DNA from 3 places in the Streptomyces sp. NPDC041200 genome. Region 1 is predicted to be linked to each of the others. Evidence: riboswitches for the same ligand, from Rfam matches in the RefSeq annotation. Region 1 holds a riboswitch; each other region holds the start of a gene.
The links. A riboswitch is a leader RNA that binds a small molecule or an ion and turns the genes downstream of it on or off. The one in region 1 is predicted to bind cyclic di-AMP.
Positions count from the first base shown of each region.

Region 2: it holds a riboswitch for cyclic di-AMP, as region 1 does, so the genes downstream of both, ACZ6CL_RS26255 (M23 family metallopeptidase) here and ACZ6CL_RS30415 (M23 family metallopeptidase) in region 1, are expected to answer to the same signal.
Region 3: it holds a riboswitch for cyclic di-AMP, as region 1 does, so the genes downstream of both, ACZ6CL_RS32295 (transglycosylase family protein) here and ACZ6CL_RS30415 (M23 family metallopeptidase) in region 1, are expected to answer to the same signal.

Region 1 covers NZ_JBVIZF010000019.1:9,698-13,622, reverse strand. The annotation lists gene ACZ6CL_RS30425 (hypothetical protein) at 66-425, shown strand; gene ACZ6CL_RS30420 (PP2C family protein-serine/threonine phosphatase) at 689-1,951, shown strand; cyclic di-AMP (ydaO/yuaA leader) riboswitch at 2,240-2,369, shown strand; gene ACZ6CL_RS30415 (M23 family metallopeptidase) at 2,381-3,553, shown strand; gene ACZ6CL_RS30410 (aldo/keto reductase) at 3,705-3,925, shown strand, end outside.
Region 2 covers NZ_JBVIZF010000013.1:96,533-100,457, forward strand. The annotation lists gene ACZ6CL_RS26245 (M16 family metallopeptidase) at 1-460, shown strand, start outside; gene ACZ6CL_RS26250 (M16 family metallopeptidase) at 481-1,866, shown strand; cyclic di-AMP (ydaO/yuaA leader) riboswitch at 2,058-2,220, shown strand; gene ACZ6CL_RS26255 (M23 family metallopeptidase) at 2,233-3,024, shown strand; gene ACZ6CL_RS26260 (GntR family transcriptional regulator) at 3,225-3,925, shown strand, end outside.
Region 3 covers NZ_JBVIZF010000022.1:78,744-82,668, reverse strand. The annotation lists gene ACZ6CL_RS32305 (cytochrome P450 family protein) at 1-336, shown strand, start outside; gene ACZ6CL_RS32300 (transglycosylase family protein) at 450-1,415, shown strand; cyclic di-AMP (ydaO/yuaA leader) riboswitch at 1,670-1,836, shown strand; gene ACZ6CL_RS32295 (transglycosylase family protein) at 1,843-2,517, shown strand; gene eno (phosphopyruvate hydratase) at 2,632-3,918, shown strand.

The DNA.
Region 1 (3,925 bases):
GATGTCCTTTCGTTGAATCGCAATGTGTGGTTTTCCGCGGATTCAGCTCTTCTGGAGGAAATCTCGTGAACATCGGCAAGAAGGTTGCTGTCCTGACCGTGGCGGCAGGCGCCCTGGTCCTGGGGAGTGCGGCTGGAGCGTCCGCCCACGGTTACGGTGGCGGGGGCTTCGACCCCTTCGGGACGATCCAGACCAACGCGTGCGACACCGCGACCAGCGCCATCATCCAGGGCGCCGTGGCCGCTCCGGCGGGCGATCTCAACATCGCCTCCGACTGCATCAACTTCACCAACGGCACTGCGGCCGTCCAGAGCAACGACTGCGACACCGCCACCGGTCCGATCACCGGCGCCGCCGCGCTCGCCCCGACGGGTGACATCAACATCGGCAGCAAGTGCTCCAACATCGCCCTCGGCACCCCCTGAAGCGACGAACACCAAGGTGGCGGCCACGGCCGCGGCTGACCGAGCCCCGGCGAACGCCACGGCTCACCCTGCGGCCCCGGATGCACGCCATCCGGGGCCGCAGGGCACCCGGGGGCCGTCAACCCCCGCACAACCACGCCCCGTCCGCGAAGCACTTCTGACGCACCCACATGGCCGCCATCGACTCGCACGGCGGCCCGGCACCCGGAAGTCTGATGGACGGGGCCACGAACCAGGGAAAGCGAGACAGGCCGGTGGCGCGGGTGCGAGGGAGCAGGGCTCGTCCGGGCGCCCGTACGCCCGCCGCCCCCGATTCCTCGGGCACGGCCCCCGGTCTCATCACGGCCGAGGAGGCCGTCCGGGCCTCGCCGGGGCGCCAGCTGGCCCCGTGGACCCCCGCCCTCCTCCTGCTCGGCGGCGTCGCCTTCGACCTCGCCGCCCCGGCCCCGTACACCGCGTCCCCCTTCTTCGCCGCGGCCCCGCTGGTCGCCGCCTCCCTCTTCCCGCTGCGGCAGACCATCGTCACGACGGTCCTCGCCCTCACCGCCGTCTGCCTGCTGGCGGAGCTGCACGGCGTACGGGACCCGACCCAGGCCGCGACCGAGATCGCCACCGTGGCCACCGTCGCCCTGCTCGCGCTCGTGATCAACCGCGTCGTCCGCCGCGGCGACCGGCGGCTGGCCTCGGCGCGCGGCATCGCGGAGGCGGCGCAGCGGGCCGTGCTGCCCGTACCGCCCGCCCGTATCGCCGGGCTGGACGTCGCGGCGCGCTATGTGGCGGCCGAGCGGTACGCCGCGATCGGCGGCGACCTGTACGCGGTCCAGGACACCCCGCACGGGGTACGGCTGATCGTCGGGGACGTCCGCGGCAAGGGGCTGCAGGCGGTGGAGGTCGTCGCGGTCCTCATCGGCGCGTTCCGGGAGGCGGCCGAGCAGGAGGCCACGCTGGAGGGGCTGGCGGGACGGCTGGAGCGGGCGTTGCGGCGCGAGGGCGCCCGGCGGGCCGAGCTGGAGGCGTTCGAGGGGTTCACCACCGCCGTCCTCGGCGAGATCCCGCGCGGCGACTCCACCCTCCGCCTCATCAACCGCGGCCACCCCGCGCCGCTGCTGCTGCCCGGCGACGGTGAGGTGCGCCCACTGCAGCCGGAGACGCCCGCGCTGCCGCTGGGGATGGGCGAACTGGGCGCGTGGCCCGACCGGGTGACGGAGCTGCGGTTTCCGGAGGACGCCACGCTGCTGCTGTTCACGGACGGGGTGACCGAGGCCCGCGACCGGCACGGCACCTTCTACGTCCCCGAGGAGCGGCTGCGCGGCCGCCGCTTCACCGGACCGGGCGGCATGCTCGACGCGCTGGTGGAGGATGTCGCGCTGCACTCGGGCGGGGAGACCTCGGACGACATGGCACTGCTCGCGGTGCGGCGCCCGCCCGGCCTGAACGGAACGGCGCCGAACGGAACGGCGCCGAACGGAACGGCGCCGAACGGAACGACACCCCCCGCTCCGGACACGGACCGTAGCCAACCGTGACGCGCGCGCATAACGATTGACACACGATCAGCCCGCCGGAGGTTTTTGCCATCCCTTTTCAAGTGGGGTGAAACGCCCCCATCTGTCCTTCCTTGGTTACTAAGTTCATGCCAAAGCTGCGCGAATTCTTCAGAAGAGCTTGGAATCATGTCGCGCTCTCTATTAACGTTCGATAACGCAGCGCGGTCGGCACAGCCGTCGCAGAGGCGGCACCGTGCGCCGTCGCCGAATCCCGTTACGTGCAGCGACAGCACCACCTTGAGCACCACGCACCACCACGCACCACGGCAGCAACAGTCGCGGCACCAGGGAACCGGGGAACCACCACCTTGGGGTGAATCGGGTCGAACCTGACCCGTAGGAGACCTTCCTGCTCCGAACCCGTCAGCTAACCCGGTAGGCGAGAGGGAAGGAAAGGAGTGCGCCCCGGTGGCGTCCAACAGGTCCGTACTGGACGAAGCTCCGTACCGCTCGTCCGGTACCGGCATCGGCACCGCGACCGCGTACGGAGTCGGCTTCGACGCCGGAGCCGGCGCCCGCCCCGCAGTCGGCCTCGGTGCCGAACCAGATGAGCCGTCCGCAGGCAAGGAAGCCGTCTGGGACGAGTGGAACCCCACCGAGGAGTCCATCGCTCCGCTGCGCGGCAGGCACCGCGTCGTCAAGCCGCGCGGCGGCACCATGGCCCGCAGCAGTGCCGTGCTCGGCGTCGGCGTCATCGCGGCGGTCGGCGCGGGCGGCATGGCGAGCGCCAAGGACCGGCCGAACCCACCGATCTCCATGCCGGACCTCGCCCACGTCGCCGACGAGGTCAAGGCCCAGCTGCCCGCCGCCAAGGACCTGCCCGGCATCGGCTCCCTGATGGCCGACGACCAGGACTCCGCCCAGCCCGCCGCGGCCACCCTCGCCACGAGCGGTACCGACTCGGGCGAGGCGCTGCGCACCCGTATCCTCCAGCAGGCCGAGAGCCAGCAGACCGCGGCGGACGACGACCGGCGCGAGGCCGCGGCGCGCGCCGCCGCGAAGGCCGCCGCCGACGACGCCGCGAAGGCCGCGGCCAAGGCCCGCGACCTGGCGGAGCAGAAGAAGGCCGAGGCCGCCGCCAAGAAGAAGGCCGCCGAGGCCGCCGAGGCGAAGGAAGAGGCCGAGAAGAAGGCCGCCGCGGCCAAGGCCGCCGACGCCCCCGCCAAGTCCTCCACTTCCACCTCCGCCGGGTTCACCCTCCCCGTCGCCTCGTACACCCTGACCGCGGGCTTCGGCCAGGCCGGCGACATCTGGTCCGCCGACCACACCGGCCAGGACTTCGCCGCCCCGACCGGCACCCCGGTCAAGGCGGTGAGCGGCGGCACCATCACCCAGGCGGGCTGGGCCGGTTCGTACGGCTACCGCATCGTGCTCAAGCTCGATGACGGCACCGAGATCTGGTACTGCCACCTGTCGTCCATGGTCGTCACCTCGGGCAAGGTGTCCTCGGGCGAGACCATCGGCCGCGTCGGCGCCACCGGCAACGTCACGGGCCCCCACCTCCACCTGGAGGTACGGCCGGGCGGCGGCTCCCCGATCGCCCCGCTGACCTGGCTGCGCGACCACGGGCTGAACCCGTGACTCCCTGATCCGGCCGTCGCCGCCGCGACGGCCCCTCGTTCCGGCGGCTCTGGCGCTCTCTCCCCCCTTGACGCCAGGGCCGCCGGTCCGTCTTACCGCCGCCCCGCCGCCACCGGAATACACGGGCCCGTCGGAGACGCTGTATGTATGTATGACTGAGACGACCCGCAAGAACATCGGCAGCCTGTCCGTCTTCCCGCTCTCCCTGGGCGGAAATGTCTTCGGCTGGACGGCCGACGAGGCCGAGTCCTTCGAGGTGCTCGACGCGTACGCGGCGGCGGGCGGCAACTTCATCGACACCGCCGACGTCTACTCCGCCTGGGCGCCCGGCAACCAGGGCGGCGAGTCCGAGACGGTCCTCGGCAAGTGGTT
Region 2 (3,925 bases), on a different contig from region 1:
CGTCGCCGCCGGGTTCGGCCTGCTGCGGCTGTCGGGCGCGCCGTCGCTGGGCTGGCTGGACGTGAAGACCTCCGGCGGGGTCGAGGTGCCCGGCATCGAGGCCGCCGTCGACGAGGAGCTGGCCCGCTTCGCCGAGGAGGGTCCGACCCCTCAGGAGATGGAGCGCGCCCAGGCGCAGATCGAGCGCGAGTGGCTGGACCGGCTGGCCACCGTCGGCGGCCGCGCCGACGAGCTGTGCCGGTTCGCCGTGCTCTTCGGCGACCCGCAGCTGGCCCTGACCGCCGTGGGCCGGGTGCTGGACATCACCGCCGAGGAGGTGCGGGCCGTGGCCGCGGCGCGGCTGCGCCCCGACAACCGCGCCGTGCTGGTCTACGAGCCCGTCCAGGGCGCCGACGACGCCGACCAGGCCGATGCCGCAGAAGCCGCCGACACCGACGCAGAAGGGGAGGCGGCCCAGTGAGCGACGCCGTCACCGCCACCATGACCTTCCACCCGCAGCCGCAGGGTGGCGCCCCCAAGCCGTGGGCCTTCCCGGCGCCCGAGCGCGGTGAGCTGGCCAACGGGCTGACCGTGCTGCGCTGCCACCGCCCCGGCCAGCAGGTCGTCGCGGTGGAGATCAACCTGGACGCCCCGCTGGACACCGAGCCGGCCGGTCTGGAGGGCGTCGCCACGATCATGTCGCGCGCCCTGTCCGAGGGCACCGACAAGCACACCGCCGAGGAGTTCGCCGCCGAGCTGGAGCGTTGCGGCGCCACCCTGGACGCCCACGCGGACCACCCCGGCGTCCGGGTCTCCCTGGAGGTGCCGGTTTCCCGGCTGCCCAAGGCGCTCGGTCTGCTCGCCGACGCCCTGCGCGCCCCCGCCTTCCCCGACGGCGAGATCGAGCGGCTGGTGCGCAACCGGCTGGACGAGATCCCGCACGAGCTGGCCAACCCGGCCCGCCGCGCCTCGATGGCCCTGGCCAAGGAGCTGTTCCCGACCGAGTCGCGGATGTCCCGGCCGCGCCAGGGCACCGAGGAGACCATCGAGGGCATCGACGCCGCGGCGGTGCGGGCCTTCTACGAGGCGCATGTCCGGCCGTCCACCGCGACCGCGGTCATCGTCGGTGACCTGGCCGGGGTCGACCTCGACCAGGCGCTCGCCGACACCCTGGGCGCCTGGACCGGCGGCCCCGCCCCGCAGCGGTCGGTCCCGCCGGTCATCGCCGACGACACCGGCCGTGTGGTGATCGTCGACCGGCCCGGCGCGGTCCAGACCCAGCTGCTCCTCGGGCGCGTCGGCGCCGACCGCCACGACCGCGTCTGGCCCGCCCAGGTGCTGGGCACCTACTGCCTGGGCGGCACCCTGACCTCCCGGCTGGACCGGGTGCTGCGCGAGGAGAAGGGCTACACCTACGGGGTGCGCGCCTTCGGCCAGGTGCTGCGCTCGACGCCGCCCTCGCCGGCCGGCGGCGGCTCGGCGGGCGCCTCGCTGCTGGCGATCAGCGGTTCGGTGGCCACCGAGGTCACCGGCCCGGCTCTGGAGGACCTGTGGACGGTGCTGCGGACGTTGAAGGAGGAGGGGCTGACGGACGCCGAGCGCGATGTCGCCGTGCAGAACCTCGTCGGCGTCGCCCCGCTCAAGTACGAGACGGCCGCCGCCGTCGCGGGCACCCTCGCCGACCAGGTCGAGCAGCACCTGCCGGACGACTTCCAGGCGCAGCTGTACGCACGGCTCGCCGACGCGGGGACGGTGGAGGCGACCGCGGCGGTCGTGAGCGCCTTCCCGGCCGACCGGCTGGTGACGGTGCTCGTGGGTGACGCCTCCCGGATCGAGGAGCCGGTGAAGGCGCTCGGCATCGGAGAGGTGACCGTCATCGCCGGCTGAGGCCGCTCAACGCACCACCCCCACAAGGACCCTGGCGTCAAGTGAGACGCCGGGGTCCTCCCATATGTCCGATTCGCGGGGCGTTTGGTTTGTGGCGAGAACAACAAAAACCCGTAACCGTTTGGTGATCGAAACACGGCCCGTCTAGCGTCAGTGCGGCTGTTCGCCGGATACCGCCGCACCCGCGGCACGGACAGCCATCGCCGAGTCCCATGGTGCGAGTGCCAGGGGAGCCGGGGACCCAAACGTCCCTGGGGTGAATCGGACGCCTTCCCCGGCCGGGGGAGGGGCCCGTAGGAGACCTTCCTGCTCCGAACCCGTCAGCTAACCCGGTAGGCGAGAGGAAGGAAAGGAGTGCGCCACACCATGGCGTTCACCCGTGCCGCCGGGAAGCACCGACGTCCCAGCCAGACCGCCGTCCGCACCGGCGCGAACATCGCTGGCATCACCACGGTCGCCTCGGGCGTCGTAGCCGGGATCGCCGGCCCCGCCCTCGCCGCGACCGGCGAGGCGTCTGCCCAGGACACCGGTCTCCGCCAGGCGATGGTGATGGGCGACGGTCTCTCCGACCAGATCGACGCGCAGGCCCAGTCCCAGGAGAGCGCCGCCGAGGCCGCCGCCGCCAAGGCGAAGGCCGAGGCCGTGGCCCGCCAGGAGGCCGCTCGGAAGGCCGAGGCCGCCGCGAAGAAGGCCAAGGCGGAGCGCGATGCCAAGGAGCGCGCCGCGCGTGAGGCCGAGCGCAAGCGCCTCAACACGTTCGTCTCGCCGGTCGACGGTTCCTCCGTCTCCACCGGTTACGCGGCGTCCAGCGGCCTGTGGTCCTCCGGCAGTCACACCGGGATCGACTTCCAGGCCTCCACGGGCACCGAGGTGCAGTCGGTGGGCTCCGGCGAGGTCGTCGAGGCGGGCTGGGGCGGCGCCTACGGCAACAATGTCGTCATCAAGATGAACGACGGCACCTACACCCAGTACGGCCACCTCTCGTCGGTCGGCGTCTCGGTCGGCGAGAAGGTCACCCCCGGCCAGCAGATCGGCCTGTCCGGCGCCACCGGCAACGTCACCGGCCCGCACCTGCACTTCGAGGCCCGTACCACCGCGGAGTACGGCTCGGACATGGACCCGCTGTCGTACCTGCGCTCGCACGGCGTCAACCTCTGACCCGTCGCCCACTCTTGTCGAAAGGCCCCGTCCGCTCCGGACGGGGCCTTCGGCGTGATGCGCCGCTGTGACCAAAAAATATCCCTGAATTTCCTTCGCCCATCGGAAATCCCGGCAGCTTCGAATAGAGTCGCTGAACGCGCGTCAAGCGGATGCGTTTCGCGGGGTTGAGGCGGAGGTTCGATAATGCGGGACCGGAAATGAGCGGGGATACGGCCGCACTCCAGGGCGGTCGCCGGATTTCGGCGCATGCGGTGTGCGCGGCGATCCGTGACGACATCATCTCCGGTGCCTATCCGCCCGGCAGCCGCCTGGCCGAGGAGCTGCTGGCCCGGCGCTACGGGGTCTCCCGGGTGCCCGTCCGCGAGGCGCTGCGCACCCTGGAGTCCGAGGGCTTCGTCACGACCAGGCGGCATGCGGGCGCGTGCGTCGCGCAGCCGTCCGAGAAGGAGGCGGCCGACCTCCTGGACATCCGGGCGCTGCTGGAGCCGCTGGGTGCCGCCAAGGCCGCCCAGCGCCGCACCGAGGGGCATCTGAAGGTGCTGCGCGGTCTGGTCCGGCTCGGCCAGGAGCGGGCCCAGCGCGGTCGGCTGGGCGAGCTGCGCTCGCTGGGCGACTGGTTCCACGAGACGCTCGCCCAGGCGTCCGGCAGCCCGAGCCTGTCGGGTCTGCTGGTGCAGCTGCGGCGCAAGACGGCGTGGGTGTACGCGGTGGATCCGGCCCGGCAGGCCGCGCAGGCCGTACCGGGCTCTGCGGGGGACCTGTCGGTGCGCGCCGTCGAGGCCTGGGCGGAGCACGGGGCGATCGTGGACGCGGTCGCGCGCGGTGACGCCGAGCGGGCGCGGGCGCTCGCCGCCGCGCACACCGAGCGTTCGCTGTCCGAATTCCGGCTGCGAAACGC
Region 3 (3,925 bases), on a different contig from region 1:
TTCGCCACCGAGCCGGTCACCATCGGCGGGCAGCACATCGGCGAGGGGGAACCGGTCCTGGTGGTGCTCGCCGCCGCCGACCGCGACCCCGAGCGCTTCCCCGGCCCGGACACCCTCGACCTCGCCCGCACCGACAACCAGCACCTCGGCTACGGCCACGGCATCCACTACTGCCTGGGCGCCCCGCTGGCCCGCCTGGAGGCGCAGACCGCCCTCGCCACCCTGCTCCGCCGCATCCCCGGCCTCCGGCTCGGCGCGGAGCCGGACGAACTGCGCTGGCGCGGCGGACTCATCATGCGCGGGCTGCGCACCCTCCCGGTGACCTGGGAAAAGTGACATCCGGTCAGCCGCGTGACCGTGGCGTGACCTGGGATACACCGGCTTGTGATGATCGTGTGGCGTCGCTATGTTCAACCGACAAACGAGCCCCCACACGAGAGGCGATTCGCATGCTTTCCGGGAACGGACGTCACCGCCGCCCCCGCCAGGCTCCGGCCATCGTCATCGCGGCGGGGGTGACCGGTGCGAGCATCGCCATCCCGCTCTTCGGAGCGACCGGCGCCCAGGCCGCCCCCGCCTCCACGTGGGACCAGGTCGCCGAGTGCGAGAGCGCCGGGATGTGGAGCGCCAACGAGGGCAACGGCTTCTACGGCGGTCTTCAGCTGACCCTCGACATGTGGAAGAAGTACGGAGGCACGAGCTACGCCCCGCGCCCCGACCTCGCCAGCCGCTCCCAGCAGATATCCGTCGCCGAGTCGATCCTCGGCGACCGCGGCCCCGACGCGTGGCCCAGCTGCGCGCTGAACGCCGGGCTGAGCGACGGCGACGACGCCCCGGACGTGAACCCGGGCAGTACGGCACCTCCGCCCCGGCAGGACGCCCAGCGCGGCGACTCGGAGGGCTCGGGCGACTCGGACGGGCGGGGCGGCGACTCGTCCGGCAAGGCGCCCGGCGCGACGGACACGCCCCGCGCGTCGCACACCCCCGGCTCGCCGGACGCGTCCGGCGGGCCGGAGCGGCCGGAGCAGTCCGAAGGCTCCGCCTCCGCCTCGCCCGACGGGCCGGACGACGACGCGCCCTCCCCGTCCCCCTCGTCCAGCACCTCCGACCCCTCGCCGACCCCCTCCGCCACCGAGAGCGGCTCCGGGGGCTCCTCGGGGAAGCACCGGGGCGACCGGGACCGGGATGAGCGGCCGAGCGGCCATGCCTCGCGTGGCGGTACCGACCGCGCCGAAAACCCCTCGGATGGCGGCTACACAGTGCGTCCGGGTGACAACCTTTCAGCAATCGCCGAAAAGCAGGAGTTGGGCGCCGACTGGCGTCGGCTCTACGCGTCCAACGAGAACCTCATCGGAACCGACCCGGATCTCATTCTCCCTGGTCAGCGACTTGACCTCACCATCAAGGGCCGGTAGTTCGGGGTGATTTGCCCGATCTGGCTCCGGTGAGACATACCTCTCGTCACATTTTCCGGCCCGTCCGTCCTGTCCGGTCTCTCCGCACCCGGCCCCACCTGCGCCGATGTGGGTCGGGTGAGATCGATAACCGCCCTCTTCGCTGCGATAAGGGTGTTTGAACGTTTCCCGGACGTGTGTTTAACGTCTTTCCGCTCGCCACAACGAGCACCGTCGACCGTCACGCCGAGTCCTGCCGGCGGTCGTCCGGTACCGACGCGCCAGCGCCGAAGGCAGGAGCGGGGGACCCAAGGTAAGTGCCGGGAGGCCAGCGGAATCGGCCGAACGGCTAGGGGTGAAGCAGGGTGCGGTCCCCGCACCCAGCCGGGCAACTCACGCCCGAACCCGACAGCTCACCTCGTAGGCGTCGGTGAGGAAACGAACGAACATGTCCAATGCTCAGGGCAAGCACCGTCGTCCGTCCAAGGCCACTCGCATCACCGCGCTCGTCGGCCTCGCCGGAGCCGCCGTGGCCACCCCGCTCATCGGTGCGACGTCCGCCTCTGCCGCCACCAGCTCCCAGTGGGACCAGGTCGCGCAGTGCGAGTCCGGCGGCAACTGGTCGATCAACACCGGCAACGGTTACTACGGCGGCCTGCAGTTCTCCTCCTCCACCTGGGCCGCCTACGGCGGTACCGCCTTCGCTCCCACCGCAGACAAGGCCGGTAAGGCCCAGCAGATCCAGGTAGCCGAGAAGGTCCTCGCGAGCCAGGGCAAGGGCGCCTGGCCGGTCTGTGGCAAGGGCCTGACCTCCGGCGGCGCCCCGGCCGCCCCGGCTCCGTCCGCGCCGCAGCAGAGCCAGTCCGACTCCGCGCAGCCGGCCCCGTCCGCCAAGCCGAAGGCCGCGCCGCGCAGCGCGCCCGAGCACGCCGCGCGCGACCAGGCCCGCGGCCCGATCAAGAAGGGCGACGGCGAGTACAAGGTCAAGGCCGGTGACACCCTTGGCAAGATCGCCAAGACGGAGGACGTCAAGGGCGGCTGGAAGAAGCTCTTCGAGCTGAACAAGAACGTCGTCCAGAAGGCCGACCTGATCTTCCCCGGCCAGCAGCTGCACCTGAGCTGAGCAGCCACACCGTAGTCAACGAGCCCCGGCCGGGTGCGCCGCCCCCACGGTGCACCCCGCCGGGGCTTCGGTGCGGTTAGGCTCATGCTGCTACCGAAGACCCATACGAAGGAGATCCTCGTGCCGTCCATCGACGTCGTCGTAGCTCGCGAGATCCTCGACTCGCGAGGCAACCCCACGGTCGAGGTCGAGGTCGGCCTCGACGACGGCAGCACCGGCCGTGCCGCCGTCCCGTCCGGCGCCTCCACCGGCGCCTTCGAGGCCCTCGAACTCCGTGACGGCGACAAGAACCGCTATGGCGGCAAGGGCGTGGAGAAGGCCGTCCTCGCCGTCATCGAGCAGATCGGCCCCGAGCTGGTCGGGTATGACGCCACCGAGCAGCGCCTGATCGACCAGGCGATGTTCGACCTGGACGCCACCCCGGACAAGTCCTCGCTCGGCGCCAACGCCATCCTGGGCGTCTCCCTTGCCGTGGCACACGCCGCCTCCGAGGCGTCCGACCTGCCCCTCTTCCGTTACCTCGGCGGTCCGAACGCGCATCTGCTGCCGGTCCCGATGATGAACATCCTCAACGGCGGTTCGCACGCCGACTCCAATGTGGACATCCAGGAGTTCATGATCGCGCCGGTCGGCGCGGAGTCCTTCTCCGAGGCCCTGCGCTGGGGCGCCGAGGTCTACCACACCCTCAAGGGCGTGCTGAAGGAGCGAGGCCTGTCCACCGGCCTCGGCGACGAGGGCGGCTTCGCGCCGAACCTCGACTCCAACCGGGACGCCCTGGACCTGATCGTCGAGGCCATCAAGAAGGCCGGCTACCAGCCCGGCCAGGACATCGCGCTCGCGCTCGACGTCGCCGCCTCCGAGTTCCACAAGGACGGCGTCTACCAGTTCGAGGGCAAGGCCCGCACCGCGTCCGAGATGACCGCGTACTACGCCGAGCTGGTCGACGCGTACCCGCTGGTCTCCATCGAGGACCCGCTGAACGAGGAGGACTGGGACGGCTGGAAGACGATCACCGAGCAGCTCGGTGACAAGGTCCAGCTGGTCGGTGACGACCTGTTCGTCACCAACCCCGAGCGGCTGGCCCGCGGCATCGAGAGCGACACCGCGAACGCCCTGCTGGTCAAGGTCAACCAGATCGGCTCGCTGACCGAGACCCTCGACGCCGTCGAGCTGGCCCAGCGCAGCGGCTTCAAGTGCATGATGTCGCACCGCTCCGGTGAGACCGAGGACGTCACCATCGCCGACCTGGCCGTCGCCACCAACTGCGGCCAGATCAAGACCGGCGCCCCGGCCCGCTCCGAGCGGGTGGCCAAGTACAACCAGCTGCTGCGCATCGAGGAGATCCTGGACGACGCCGCGGTGTACGCGGGCCGCTCCGCCTTCCCGCGCTTCAAGGGCTGACCCCGCT